DNA from 2 places in the Exiguobacterium sp. K1 genome. Region 2 is predicted to be linked to the other one. Evidence: riboswitches for the same ligand, from Rfam matches in the RefSeq annotation. Region 2 holds a riboswitch; the other holds the start of a gene.
What was found. Region 2 has a riboswitch for thiamine pyrophosphate ahead of tenI (thiazole tautomerase TenI). Riboswitches for the same ligand answer to the same signal wherever they lie in the genome.
Positions count from the first base shown of each region.

Region 1: linked by a shared signal. The riboswitch ahead of tenA (thiaminase II) and the one ahead of tenI (thiazole tautomerase TenI) in region 2 are both predicted to bind thiamine pyrophosphate.

Region 1 covers NZ_JAOTIT010000003.1:278,532-286,249, reverse strand. Annotated here, with positions in the region: gene N7U64_RS09070 (transporter substrate-binding domain-containing protein) at 9-785, opposite strand; gene N7U64_RS09065 (BrxA/BrxB family bacilliredoxin) at 1,089-1,514, opposite strand; gene N7U64_RS09060 (SAM-dependent methyltransferase) at 1,549-2,733, opposite strand; gene N7U64_RS09055 (sporulation protein) at 2,850-3,623, shown strand; gene tenA (thiaminase II) at 3,692-4,387, opposite strand; TPP riboswitch at 4,462-4,567, opposite strand; gene N7U64_RS09045 (DUF1002 domain-containing protein) at 4,759-5,640, shown strand; gene abc-f (ribosomal protection-like ABC-F family protein) at 5,919-7,718, shown strand, end outside.
Region 2 covers NZ_JAOTIT010000007.1:67,050-74,767, forward strand. Annotated here, with positions in the region: gene thiS (sulfur carrier protein ThiS) at 1-34, opposite strand, end outside; gene N7U64_RS13440 (NAD(P)/FAD-dependent oxidoreductase) at 31-1,023, opposite strand; gene tenI (thiazole tautomerase TenI) at 1,020-1,616, opposite strand; TPP riboswitch at 1,708-1,810, opposite strand; gene nagZ (beta-N-acetylhexosaminidase) at 1,870-3,108, opposite strand; gene N7U64_RS13455 (OsmC family protein) at 3,105-3,530, opposite strand; gene N7U64_RS13460 (MFS transporter) at 3,735-4,922, shown strand; gene N7U64_RS13465 (C40 family peptidase) at 5,109-5,606, shown strand; gene N7U64_RS13470 (hypothetical protein) at 5,679-6,761, opposite strand; gene N7U64_RS13475 (hypothetical protein) at 6,772-7,584, opposite strand; gene N7U64_RS13480 (ABC transporter ATP-binding protein) at 7,581-7,718, opposite strand, start outside.

The DNA.
Region 1 (7,718 bases), on a different contig from region 2:
CACTACTCTTATTTTGCTTCTTTTTGGAACCATTCTTCCGCGAGTTTATCGATGTCGCCGTTGTCGATCATCTTCTTCAACTCTTTGTTGAAGTCGTCACGCATTTTGTCCCCTTTTTTGAAGGCGACGGCAGAACCGGTTGGCCCGTCTTCTTTGATTTCATACGTTTTTAATGCTTTGTCCTGATCCATGTATTTGACGGCTACTGCGTCTTCAATGATCAAGGCGTCGATCCGGCCCGTATTCAACTCCTGAATGATTTCCGGAATTTTATTTAATGAAACAGCTTCACTGTCTTTGTAACGGTCCTTCGCCAACGCTTCCTGGATCGATCCGAGCTGGACACCCAGTTTCTTGCCTTTTAGCTCGTCATCTGACGCGATCGCTTTATCTTTCGTCATGACCAGGTTTTTGGACTGGAAATAAATATCCGTGAAGTCGGCGTTTTTCTTCCGCTCGTCGGTCGGCGTCATTCCCGCCATGACGAAATCAACACGTCCCGCACTGAGCGCTCCAAGCAGACTGCCGAACTCCATGTCCTCAATTTTCAAATCATATCCGAGGTTTTTTGTGACTTCTTTGGCGATTGCCACATCAAATCCGACGATGTCATCACCTTTTGCTGTATCGATATACTCGAATGGGAAGTAATCCGCTGACGTTCCCATCGTCAATACTTTATCGTTCTTTTTTGTCGTATCCCCTGTCGATTCCTCCGAAGCGCCACATGCTGCCATTGTGACTGCTAGAATGCCTGCCATTGCCGTTGCTGCTAATTTCTTCATCAATAAATTCCCCTTCCAACGCTCAATTGTCAGAACTTTAACAATAGTATGACTTATGTTTTTTTCTAATTCAATACTAAAAAGTTCGACCTGATTTATTGCTTTTAGAATATACGAATATTTATTCATTGTAAAGCATAATAATCTGTAAAAATTGCATAAAATACGGATTTATTCATATTTGATGAGTAATCACTTATGTTGATAACGCTTACATTTATTTCAGGACAAGCGACTTTCGTTCAACGGACGGTGTTTCATAAAAAAACCTGCCCCTCAAGCAGGGGCAGGTTTTTGATTTACTTAAGCGTAGATTTCAATCAGTGACTCTAACTTCTCGACGACTTCTTCCGCTGTAAACGATTCGATGTCAAACCGTTCGACCATCGACAGGATGTTTCCATCCTGCATCAAAGCGAATGATGGCGATGACGGTGGATATCCTTCGAAGTATTCACGGGCCCGATCGGTTGCTTCCCGGTCTTGTCCTGCAAATACCGTTACGAAATGATCCGGTTTGACACCTTCCATACGGTTGACATAGGCAGCTGCCGGGCGGGCAATACCGCCGGCACATCCACAAACGGAATTGACGAGGACAAGCGTCAGTCCTTCGCGCTTCATTGCCTCATCGACGCTCTCAGCCGTCGTCAATTCTTCAAAACCGGCTGCCGCTGCTTCTTTACGTGCCGTTTGAACGACATCTTCAAAATACATTTGGAAATCCATTGTATTTGTTTCCCCCTTTAATTCGTTGTCTTCTTTATTGTACGAGTTTCGATGAAATCTGTCCAAGTCTGCCGCTCAATTCACGTTCTAAATACGGCTTTGCATGCAACAGCTCCCGGAAAGCGATATACCGGTCGATTTTTTCTTCTGTTGGCCGTTTCGGATTTTTGTAAGCCCGAATCAGGATGTTTTTCGGCGTGTTTTCTAAATCGATGAATTCAAGCAATTGCGTCTCGTATCCGACAAGTGTCAATAACTCGGCCCGAATCGAATCCGTCGCGAGTGAAGCAAACTTTTCTTGAATCAACCCATGTTGCAGCATGACGTCAAGCGGTGAACAATCCAGTTGACGGTTTAATTCCTTTTGGCAACACGGAACGCTGAGAATCACTGATGCGTTCCAATCAACGGCACGGGCAAGTGCGACATCGGTCGCGACGTCACAGGCATGTAACGTCACCATCAAGTCAACTTCTGTGTCCTGGTCGTAATCGTGGACATCACCGACACGGAAGGACAAATCATCATACCCTAAATCAGCAGCGATCGCCGCACAGTCCTCAATGACTTCTTTTTTAAGATCAAGACCGGTGACATTTAAATCAAAACCTTTGACGATCTTCAAGTAATGATAGAGAGCAAACGTCAGATACGATTTCCCGCATCCAAAATCTAAAATCCGTAATGTGCGTCCTTTCGGCAACACGGCGATACTGTCTTCGACGAATTCCAGAAAACGATTGATTTGTTTGAACTTGTCGTATTTTTGACGTTTGACCTGTCCCTCTTCCGTCATGACGCCTAAACGGATTAAAAACGGCACCGGTACACCGTCCTCTAATAAGTGACTTTTCTTCCGGTTATGCGACAAGTCTGCTTGGATCAGCTCTTTGGCAGTCGTCTTGAGGGAGACTTTCATTTTCTTCGAGAGTTGAAATTGGATTTCTTCCGTTTCGAATCGGAATAAAAATTGACGGAATTCGTCAAAGAATTGGTCCATTCTTACAATAAATTCTTCTATACTTAAATTCTCATGCTTAATGATCCGCTCATGTTGAAACTCTAACTGGATTGCATACGTATCTCTAAGTAGAATCGGTTTTACCTTGATTCGGCGGAGATCATTTGATTTCAGACGCGGACCGCTAATCGTCGCGTGTATGAGTGAAGTCGCCTGCAGTTTTTCCGTGAGCAAGTCTTTTAATTGATGTAGTTCCACGTATCGTCCCGTCCTTTTTTGTTTGGTCTTTCGAAACTGTAGCAAATTCATCCGTGTTCGACAAGCAAGTCAGCTTTCTTTTCAGTCGTCATACTTAATTTAAGGAGGAACATAACATGTTTAAAAAAATCCTTTCCCAAATCGGTATCGGTGCCGCAACGGTCGACACACGCCTCGAGCAAGAACACTGCGAACCCGGCGGTACGATTCAAGGAATCGTCCATATCAAAGGCGGTAACGTCGATCAGGAAATCGCACGGATTTATCTTGCCTTCAACACCCAGTACAAACAGGAGGTTGGGGACAGCAAAACGTTCACGACATTCACACTGGATCGGTTTGCGTTAAATGAAGCACCTTTTACCATCGAAGCCGGTGTCGAACGCGAAATTCCGTTCACGCTGCAAGTTCCTTTTAATACACCACTCTCCGTCAGTCAATCGAAATCCTGGATCGAGACCGGTCTCGATATCGCGCAAGCGGTCGACCCGTCCGATCATGATGCGGTCGTCGTCAAGGCAAACGACTATCAATCCGTCATTCTTGAAGCAATAGAAGATCTCGGATTCCGCTTGAAAAAAGCGGATACAGAAAAATTACCGGGCCGCTTCCGAAAAGACTTACCGATTGCGCAGGAACTCGAATATTCTGCCCGCGGCACGCATTATGCCCATAAACTGGATGAAATCGAAGTCATCTTGTTGCAGGACCGGTCCGGCATCGACATCGTTCTTCAAATCGACCGTCGTGCCCACAGCCTCGGCTCTTTGTTCAGCGAAATGGCGGGTACGGACGAAACGATGACAAAACTTTCCTTATCCAATCAGGAGTTAACAAATCCGTCGCTGGTGAAACAACGCCTCGCGGATTTGATTGAACGCCACAGCTGATTTATCTTTTCCATAGAAAACACCGGATCCGCCAACAAGCGAATCCGGTGTTTTTACGTTGTCTCGTCTTATTTCAATGATGTCGTTGTAATAATCTGTGCCAGGCTTTTTTCAAATGTCTCTTCTATCCAGCCCATTTCCCAAAACATCAATTCGTAATAACAGCTTCTGACGAAATGCTGCTTCATCCGGGTACGTTCTTGATCACTTGCTTGCGTTGCCAGCTCATTCAAACGGTCGATCTGCTCAAAGACCACCCGCTCGAACCAATCCGAACTGTACGTCGCAATCCATTGTTGATAAATCGGTGAAGCCGGTGCAGCGGTCTGTAATTGTTGTCCGATCTCATAATAGAGCCAGTAACACGGCAAGATGGCAGCAATCGTCTCCCCGAGCGTCCCTTCGCTTGCATGATGCATATGTGAAATATAGGCGTATGCGGTCGGGGCCGGCTCGAATCGGGCTAATGTTTCGTCCGAAATTCCAAGCGGTTCAAAAAACGACTGGTGCAGGCTCAGTTCTGCAGCATAGGTCGATGTCGCATGTTCCGCGAGTTCCGCAATCGTCGCGAATTCCTGTGCCTTGGAAGCGGCACGTGCCTGAATTTTTGCGAAATGTTTTAAGTAATAGGCATCTTGCAGCACGTAATGCCGGAATTTCCCTTCCGGCAATGTTCCGTCTGCAAGACCGGTTACGAACGGATGCGTAAAACTGCTGTCCCAGTACGGTCTTGCTGCTTGCCGGATTTCTTCACTGAATTTCATATTTCTTCCCCCTTTTGTAATCAAAAAAACGCCACACCTGATGTCAGGCATGACGTGAAAAGACCATAAAAAGAGGATCCGTCACGCCACTTCCCTCCGTAAGTCCAAACTTAATCAGGTTCAAAGGGTCCGCACGTCTCCGTCGTCTCAGTCAGCCTACTGACTCCCCTAGTGGTCGCTATTCGATTTGTTTCAAGTGTAACATGATTTCATTCAATCCTGAACATGCTCCCCTTCTTTCCATTGTTTTTTTGTACAATGAACATGACGGAAGGTCGATGTCGGCTCGTTCTTGAGACCGATTCTCTTCCGTCACCGGTCGATTAGACTGAAATTAGTACCTGATACTTAACTTACGGAGGAATTTGACAATGAATAAAACCATCACATGGACTGCTTCGGCATTACTTGCCACGACGTTATTACTGCCTACTGCCGCATCTGCCGAGCAGGTCGTCGACAAAACGATCATCACACTCGGAGAATCACTCGGAGCAAAGGATAAAGCATGGGTCTTGTCCCGCCTCAATGCACCGGAAGGCATCACTCCGATCATCGCGACTTCTGCCGATGAGGAAAAATATCTCGGGAAAAACATTCCCCAGTCCCAGCGCGGCGGCAATATGTATTCCTCCGCCAAGATCGAATTGGCTGAAAAAGGCGACGGTCTGTCCGTCGCAACCGAAAATATCACGTGGGTCACAAAAGACATGTATTTGAATGCGCTGGTCACGGCCGGTGTGACCGATGCCGACATTACGATTACTTCCCCTTATAAAGTAACCGGTACATCTGCCTTGACCGGTATCATGAAAGCCTATGATCAAACGTCAAGTGAGACCGGTATCAAACTGACGGATGAACGGAAAGATTTAGCCCAACAAGAATTATCGGTCACATCAGATGTCGGAAAAACCGTCGGGACGGATAAAGTCGCCGACTTGATGAACGAAATCAAAGCCGAAATCGCGAAGCAAAAACCGGAGACGAAAGTCGAAATCGAGAATGTCATCGTCCAAGTCATTCAAAACAACAATATCAATCTGTCCGATGCCCAAATGGAGCGCTTGACCGGTCTGTTTAACCAAATGGAAAAAGCTGATCTTAACTGGGGACAGATTGAGACGGGACTGAAGGATGCCGGACAAAACATCCAGTCCTTTGCGACATCGGAAGAAACAAAAGGATTTTTTGCCAAACTGTTTGACGGTTTAAGTGCCTTCTTTAATTCCATCGCCGGTTTATTTAAATAATCTGCTCTTCCTTTCATTCCCGGTGGCATGGTAAAATAGAGTCATCGAATGAGAAAAGGTGGTGTGGAAAGATGGGTTTTGCTGCGTGTAAGCATTGGTTGATGGAACAACTGTATCTGTTGCGCGCGATTTTTCATGGAATGGCGTTCTAAGGGACTAGTCTGTCCTTTTTTGAAGAACTCTATACTTGAAAAATAAAGCAAAGCGCATCTTCCACTGGTGAAGGAGAGTGCTGTTTGCGCTCTCCTTTTTTTGATGCGTCAGAGAGGAAAATTCATATGATGATCTGCGACATCCAACACCTGTCCAAACAATTCGGAGGCGACGATATTTTAACGGATGTGTCCCTCTTTATCCAGTCACATGACCGCATCGGCTTGATCGGACGTAACGGGAGCGGGAAAACGACTTTCCTGCGTTTACTGGCCCGGCTTGATTCACCTGACACCGGAACCATCTACCAAAAAAGCGGGCTATCCATCGGTTATTTGGAACAATTGCCGGTATTCGATCCTCACATGACCGGTCATGACGTCCTCTGGACCGCGTTCGCCCCTTTACTCGACTTACGGCAATCGTTGCACCGGCTCGAACAAGAGATGGCAACGAAAATCGATCAACTCGAGTCATTGCTTGCACATTATACGAAGGTGACCGAAGCATTCGAGCGGCAAGGCGGCTATTTACTGGAGTCTAAAGTCGACCGGATGATTAACGGTTTACGGCTTCATCCGTTACTTGATCGTCCGTTCGATCAGCTCAGCGGCGGTGAACAAACAAAAATCTGTCTCGGACGGATGCTGTTAAGTGAACCTGACTTGTTGATTCTTGACGAACCGACTAACCATCTCGATCTGGACGCCGTCGAATGGCTCGAGTCATTTTTAGCACACTATGCCGGCGCCGTCTTACTCGTGTCTCACGACCGCGTCTTTCTTGATACGGTCGTGACGAGCATCGCCGAACTCGAAGATGGTGAAGTCCGGCTCTACCATGGAAACTATACGTACTACATGACGGAAAAAGAACGTCTTTTACTTGAACAATTCCATGCCTATCAGGAACAGCAAAAAAAGATCAAGCAAATGAAGGACGCGATCCGCCGTCTCCGGCAGTGGGCCAATGAAGCTTCTCCCCCAAGCGAAAAGCTGTTCCGGAAAGCAAAATCAATGGAACGTGCGCTGGATCGAATCGAACGGATCAAACGTCCGAAGCTTGAGGCCGAGACACCGGATCTTACGTTTACGGCACAAGGTAAAACAAGCCGGACGGTCTATCGTCTGGAGGACGTCGGCGTTTCCTTCACCGAGTCACCGTTGTTTCACTCCTTAACCGTCGATATCGTTGCCAAGGATCGCTTGGCCATCGTCGGTGCCAATGGAAGTGGGAAAACGACTCTGTTGCAATTGTTGTTAGGTCATATTCAACCGACGAGCGGTCTCATCTCCCAAGGTCCTTCGGTCAAAATCGGCTATTTATCCCAACACATCGACTTTCCTGACGATCAACGGTTAATCGATGTCTTCCGGTCAAACATCGTATGTGATGAAGGGACAGCCCGTAAACGGCTCGCCCAGTTTTTATTTTTTGGACCCCGTGTCTTTTTACCTGTGACCGCTTTAAGCGGAGGCGAGCGTATGCGGCTGATGCTCGCAATCCTTGTCAACTCGGAATTAAACGTCTTGATCCTTGATGAACCGACGAACCATCTCGACATCGAATCACGGGATGCCCTCGAAGAGGCGCTTGAATCGTTTAACGGAACGCTGATCGCTGTTTCGCATGACCGCTACTTTTTAAATCGGCTGTTTACGAAAACACTTTGGCTCGGACAAACACCGACACTGTATCACGGCCCATATGCGTATGCGGTAAGCAAACGAACTGTCGCGCCCTCTGCCGCTGAACCGACACAACTTTCTTTAAATAAAAAATCACCTCAACCGGCACCTTCGATGATTCCGATGCAAACCTCCCGGCAACTCGAAGAGACCATCCAGCAGGCAGAGCAGGAGCTTTTTCTTCTGGAGTCACGACTGGAACAGACAAGCGATTACGAAGCATTGATGAAACTTTCT
Region 2 (7,718 bases):
ATGCGTAGTCTTTTCCATTTAAACGAATGTTCACTTCGTGTTCTCCCCCTGTCGCTGGTGACTAAAAGCACCTAGCATCGCTTTCGGTTTTTTCCCCATGATGCAATCGGCCAACACAGTTGCCGTCGCCGGTGCCAGTAGGATGCCATGCCGGTGATGACCAGTTGCGACGAATAATCCGTCGATGCCGTCCACCGGTCCAAGATACGGCAGACCGTCACCGGTTTGCGGTCGGACGCCGGCCCACGCTTCGACGAACACAGCTTCCGCAAGCGGCGGATAGAGCCTGATCGCTTGATTTACTAACAAACGAATGCTGTCGAGACGGACGGTCGTCGATTCATCCCCGGGCCGTTCCGTCGCTCCGATGATGATTCGTCCGTCTGCTTTCGGAACGAGGTACACCTGTTCATTAAACAGCGTCCGGTCGAGGCGTCCGGTCATGAGGCGAACGGACAGACACTCCCCCTTGACCGGACTTGTGTCGATCGTGATGCCGAGCGTGCGTAATACAGCTTCCGATCCACGACCACTGGCGACAATGATTTGTCTGCCTGTCCGTAGACCTCGGTTCGTCTCGGCGCCGATGATCCGCTGTTCGTCCCGAACGAGCTGCGAAACAGATGTGTCTTCCTCAATGACTCCACCCCGTCGTTCAATCGCTCTCCGTAAAGCCTGCGTCATTAATCGCGAATCGATCTGTCCGACTTGTTCGAGCGTCAAGGATTGATTTCCTCGTTGCAGGCAAAACGGCTGTTCCAGATAACCACTCCCGAGACCCGTCTCGTCCGACAATTTCCTGACCAATGTCGGATAGAGCGTCCGGCTGAGCGCCGCCAGTTCGTGTAACGATTCCGGCAGTTCCTCGTCTGTCGCAAGCATCCCTGCCGCTGCCCGTGTCGCCCCTTGCCCGGCTGTCGACTGGTCAAGTAACCGGACAGTTTGTCCGCGTTTGAGCAACTCATAGCCGAGCGTCAGACCGATGATCCCAGCCCCGATAATTAAGACATCCGGTCGTGTCATCGTTGCATCACCTCCCGGAACCGGTCAGCTGCTTTAAGCGGAATCGCTTGCCTGAGAATCCCCGACAAGACGGCAACGCCCGAACAGCCGGTCGCAAGGGCATCCCGAACGTTGGCCGGATTGATGCCGCCGATCGCAATGACCGGAATCGTAGTCTGGTCGACGATATGTTTTAAGGCATGCAGTCCCCGCGGCGGTACCCCTGGTTTTGACCCGGTTTCAAAAATATGACCGTACATCACGTAATCCGCACCGGCTTGTTCTGCTGCTGCCGCTTCCATCAGCGAATGGACCGATTGACCGATCCGCAGTTCCGGAAAACGGCGCCGGACACGATCGACCGGAATACTGCGTGTCGTCAGTTGAATTCCGATGCCGGTGACGAGAGCGACGTCAAGCCGGTCATGGACGATTAATCGTTCCGCCGGCACCCCGCGTTTCATTAATAATTCAATGCAGGTCACCAACTCCTGTGCGGACCAGTGCGGTTCCCGCAGATGAATCTGGTCGACGTGCGTTGCGAGTTCCGGTAACGTGCGTTCCAGCGTTTCCCGGCCCTGTTGACCGGTTGTCATCAGATGTAACCGATTCATCATTTCCCCCCTTTCTACACGAAAAAGGACCACCCCATGAACTGATGGAGTGGTCCTACAAAAAAGGGCGACAGTCGTCGCTTCCTCTATGATTGATCGGAATCCACTTCCCTCCGCTAGTACGAACTAGATCAGGTTCAAAGGGTCCGGATACTTCCGTCTCAGTCTGCTGCGAGACTCCCCTAGTGTAGGTATTGATTTATGTGGTACGCCTGTAGTTTACCATGGGTAGTCCGGTTTGTTCTACCCTTGATTAACGTCGCATGTCCGATTCGACCGCTTTGACCTGCTCGATCAAGCGTTCATAATCGCCGACGCGTTTCGTTTGAGACAAGTCATACGTTTGTTTCAAGCGTAGAACCCGTTCCACTTTCTGATCGAGATCGGCTCTCGACAATTTTCCTTGTTTGATCCGCACCATGATTTCCTTGTGAACGGACGTGTAGGCGCCGGGCGACGAAAACATCGCCATGTCGGCACCGTTTTCGAGCGCAAGGCTTACCGCCTGAGCCAGACCGTATCGTTCCGTAATCGCGCCCATCACCAGATCATCCGTGATGATGACCCCGTCAAACTTCAGTTCATCCCGTAAGATACCGGACATGACCGGTTTTGACAACGAAGACGGACGGGATTTGTCGAGAGCCGGGAACAGAATATGCGCGACCATCACCATTTCGGCCCCTTCTTTAATCGCCCGTTTGAACGGGACGAGTTCCGTCTGTTCGAGTTCCGCTTTCGTCGCATCGACCCGCGGCAGACCGACATGGGAATCGACGGTCGTGTCGCCGTGTCCCGGAAAATGTTTGACGACCGGAACGACGTCTTCTTCTTTCATCCCCTGCATCAACGGGACACCCAGCCGGGCCACTTGTTCCGGATCCGCACTGAGCGATCGATCACCGATGATCGGATTCGCCGGATTACTGTTGACGTCAAGGACCGGAGCAAAGTCCATATTAAAGCCGTAAAAACGGGAAATCAAACCGAGCGTCCGTCCGACTTCCTTCATCAAAGCAGGATCATTTTTCTGACCGAACGACAGGCTCGGTGATAATTTCAGTTGCGCATCCGGGACCCGGCTGACGCGTCCACCTTCTTCATCAAAACCGAGGAACGCTTTTTCGTCCGTCGTTTGCGCTTTGGTAATTGCTGTCGTAAAGGTTTTCAATTGATCGGTCGAGGTGATATTGCCGCCAAGCAGCAGGACACCACCGAGTGCATGATTCTGCAGTAATTGACGGTCCGCTTGCGTCAGAGCTGTTCCCGTCACGCCGATGTACAGCAACTGATCAACTTTTTCCGCTGTCGACATCTTCGAGATGGTCTCTTTCAGTTGTTTTTCCGCCCGTTCAGCGGCAGAAGGCCGGTCCGCTTGCGGCGGCTTTGTTTTCTTCGCCGGCTTCGGTTCCGGTGCAGCCGGTTTTGCGGGCTCGTCGGCGCAACCGGCGAGGAGGATACTTGCCAACAGAACAGGAACAATCCGCTTCAAATCGGTTCCTCGTTCCGGACACCGTTGATCGAATAATAGACTTCAATTTCTGCATTCAGCGATTGTGAGACCGAGCAGTATTTGTCTTTGGATAAGGCAATCGCCCGGCGGACTTTATCTTCCGGTAAATCACCTTCGAGCCGGTAATGAATCGAAATCGTCGTGAAACGCCGGGGATGATCATCCGCCCGTTCACCTTCGATATCCATTTCAAATGACGTCAGCGTCAAACGCATCTTTTCTAAAATTGAGACGATATCGATGCCGGTACAACCGGCAACGGCGTGAAGCAGGAGCTCTGTCGGCCGGGGTGCTTGATTGTCTCCGCCGTTTTCCGGCGCGGCATCCATCGCTAAGTGATGTCCGGATTCGGTCTCCCCGCTAAAACCCATCTTGTGATTCCAAGTGACTGTTGCTTGCATCAAGATCACGTCCTTTTCTGATTTAAGTGATGTTTCCTACTCTGTTAGTATACCCGAATCTGTGACAGGTGAAATTGACTGTCTATTCACAATAATGCTTCTTTTTCTGTGTCAGGCAAATCCGGTTTCCGCCCTTGTTAAATCATGCTATTCTGATAAACGATAGTTTTTTTGCGCACAGGCGCCAGAAGTGGGGAATTATTTATGTCATCATCATCGACTCGTTTGAGTCAAGCCGACTGGCTGTTAATCGCGACGTTATCCATGTTGACGTTTGTCCTTGGAACAAGCGAATTCGTCATCGTCGGTATTTTATCTGAAATTGCGGACGGTCTGAACATCACGATTGCAAAAGCCGGGACACTCGTCTCCGCCTTTGCGATCGCCTTCGCCATCGGAACACCGATTACGATGTCCTTGACCGGACACCTCGAACGGCGGAAGTTAATGCTCAGTCTGATTTTCGTCTGGATCATTTTGAATATCTGCAGCGGGATTGCACCGAATTATGAACTGTTGCTGTTGTCACGAATCGTGACGGCTGTGCTGACGGGTGTCCTGATTTCACTGGCAATGGTCGTCGCAAGTGACAGTGTGCCGATCGCGAAACGCGGCGTCGCTGTCTCCTTCATCTTCGGTGGATTCACGATGGCAAACGTCCTCGGTGTGCCGATCGGTACATTCATCGGACAACATGCCGGTTACGCTGCCACGTTTTGGCTGACGAGCAGTCTTGGTGTCGTCGCTCTGCTTGCTGTCTTGAAAGTCGTTCCGGTCCAGCAATCGGAATCATCCGGTTCGATCCGCGAACAGCTCAGTTTACTCGCCAATCCACGGATCATGATCGCCTTTTTCATTCCGTCATTCGGATTCGGTGCGACATACGTCGTCTATACGTATCTCGTGCCCGTGCTTGAGTTGGAACTGAATTTGCCGTCGGCCTGGATCAGTCCGATTTTACTCGCTTACGGTGTCGTCTCGATCTTCAGTAACATCTTGGCCGGTAAAATCGCCAGTCGGAATCCGATCGGCCGTCTCCGGTTCGTCTTCATCGTTCAGGCGATCGTCCTCGCTACTCTATACGTGACGACAGCGTCGGTATCGCTTGGCCTGATCAACATTGCCTTGATGTCCTTGATGTCGATTTTATTGACGACGTCGACGCAAATTTATCTGATCGACCTGGCAGAAAAGTTTAATCCGGAAGCGAAAGGGCTTGCTGCTTCGCTGATGCCGGTCGCAAGTAACGTCGGGATTGCCTTCGGTTCCGCACTCGGCGGGCTCGTCTATGCGAATGGTCCGATGATGAACATCGCCCTTGTCGGAGGTGCCGTCGCCTTACTCGCCGCCGCGTTGACAGCCGTCAGTCACCGGCTCGATCAACGTTCTTAAAAAACGCCTGTTTCCAGAGTGTCCTCTCGTGAGGCGCTTGGAACAGGCGTCTTTTTGTACCGGAGACTCAGACCGAACCTTACAAGACTGTTAGGTGAACGTATCTGATTTGTTGCTTTATTTTCCAATCGGCATGATACGGTAAAGATAGTTTTTCATCCCACTTATGTAAAAGGAGATTTTATTATGAAATCGTATTATGCCATTCCATTAACTGCCCTCTTATTGACAGCGACGGTCAGTCCGATCGCGACATTTGCTGCAACACCGACTAAAGCCGAGACACCAAAACCATTATCGGAAAAAGCACTTGCGAAAAAGAAAGCCGCGATTACAAAACTCGCGACGTCTTTGATCGGAACACCCTATAAAGAAGGCGGAACAACAACAAAAGGATTTGACGCGTCCGGCTTCACGCAATATGTGTATCAAAAAAGTGATCTGAAACTCGAACGGACGATTGCGAAACAAGCCGCAATGCCACTCAAAACCGTCACACTCAAAAAAGCCGTCCCAGGTGACCTATTGTTCGTCCAGGCGAAAAAGGCGAAAGCACCGAACTTCGTCGGAATCTATACCGGTAAAAATAAATTCGTTGCCGTGACAACGAAAAAGGTCGAATCGCAGGACCTGACGTGGAGTTACTATGCGAAACAGGATATCATCATCAAATCGTATCAGTAAGATTAAAAAACGCAATCCGGAACTCCTTGAGAGCTTCGGATTGCGTTTTTTTGGAGTTATTAAAGTTGTTCGCTAGTTCAAGACAAGTTCATTGAGCGTAGTTTCTGCTCGTTTTAGTTTGTCCTTAATATTACCTTCATACAAGGTACGGTCTGATACGGGATCGATAAGACGAACGTTGTATATCCCATCATCCAACCGGTTCGCCGTATAAATCAAACCATCCTTAAGCGTAGTATACTCACCCAATCCAAACTCATCCGTCACTAACGGGATATCCATTGAATGTTTTTCTACTTGCTTTGTTTTTATGTCATACACAGTCCAGTTGAAATCACCCATTTCACGCTCAAATGCAATCAATTTAGATCCGTCCGCACTGAGTTCCGTTTCCCCATTGCTAAATGATTTTAAGCCTTTTATACGTTGTGTTTTTTTTCCGTTGCTTATATATAGCTTATCTTCTGTCATATCGGTTCCATCGATACGTTCCGTCGTAGAATAGACAATTGTTTCGTCGTGAATCCCTATCAGTGAAACATCACCTTTAGGAGTAACAGGTAAATTAATTTTTTGAACAGCATCGTCTTTTAAATCGATTTTGTACAACTGCGTGTCGACTCCGGTTTGCGGATCGTAGACGATGACATATAATAAACTGTCCCCAATTTTTTTATACGGACTGATTTGGGCTTCGTTTAACTTCCGAGCTTCAACAGGTGCCGGAAAATTTTTTTTGACAATACGTTGTTTACCGTCTTCCCAATACTGCAATTCCCATTTGTTATTGTCCGACGTACCGATTGCATATGTTATATCTTCCTGTTCAAATGTATTCACTTGATCAGAATGCATGAAGCGCCGGAAGTTATCCGGTGCATTTTTTTCATCAAATGGACTTTCAAACAATCCTTTAATCAAACTATCCGTTGTTTTTTGAACACGACCGTCTAATCCGACGGTGTAATCAATTTTTCTTAATCCTTGATCAATTAATTCTGCTTGAATAGACCTGACAGCCGGTTGTTTGGGATCGCCTTTGACCGTCTCCACAATAAAGTCAGATTCATCAATCGAACGAATAAACAGAGTATAGATTCCAAGCGTCAGGAAGCTGACGACTGCCAATATAAGTACAAATTTAAATTTTCGCATGACGTCCTCCTCAGACCGAAATTTTCCATTTTAACAAGCGCAGGCTTTTCCAAATCGTATAAATAAAGTAGAAAACAAAAAGCGCTATCATGATTGCAGATATTTCCTGTGACAAAAAGATATCGAGCGTTTCAATGACGTACATACCGCCCATCATGATCACGACAAGCGCAATGACTTCAAGCACGATGAACAACAATCCTTTTACTTTGCGATACGACCGTTCCAACAGCACGAGCATAAACAAAAAGCTGATGATAAACAGGGCAAGCGTTACAATGACGAGTACGTCTGACAGATTCATCGTATATAACTGTTTTAAAGTCCGAGACAACCCAAGAGTAGAAGTTGCACGGTAGTCATCCTTAATCATCCAGTTGAATATGACAAAACTGAGCTGAATGACTACCCACTGCAAACCAATGAAGCTAATGATGACAAGAGCCAGCGAGGTAAATTTAGCAAAAAAGATTTTTGCCCGGTTGCCCGGTAACAACAGTAAACGGTATATGTACTTGGACTCTCCCAGCCAGTCCCGATACCAGATTTGAACAGCATACAGCAACACAAGAGCTACTCCGATCAAGATAATATAGCTGAAATACGAGCTGGCCTGTTCAAACGATAACTTTTCAATCGTGCGGATAGCATCTGATTCGCTTACTTTCGCGTAGCTCATATAGTCCTGCACCTGACGTTCATGATAGATGACCCGTCCGACGACGGTCAGGATTTCAATACCCGCCATCGCAAGGATGACCGAGACAATCATTTTCCAGCTTCGTTTTAACTCTTCGTTCGTTAACATCAGGTACTGTTTCATCGCTGATAAACCTCCCGAATCCGGTCCTGGACCGATTTTCCGTATACTTCACGCATCTCTTCCGTATCGTGTTCATCGATAATCCGACCATCCTGTAAGAAGACGACCCGGTCAATCAGGTGTTCGATTTCAAT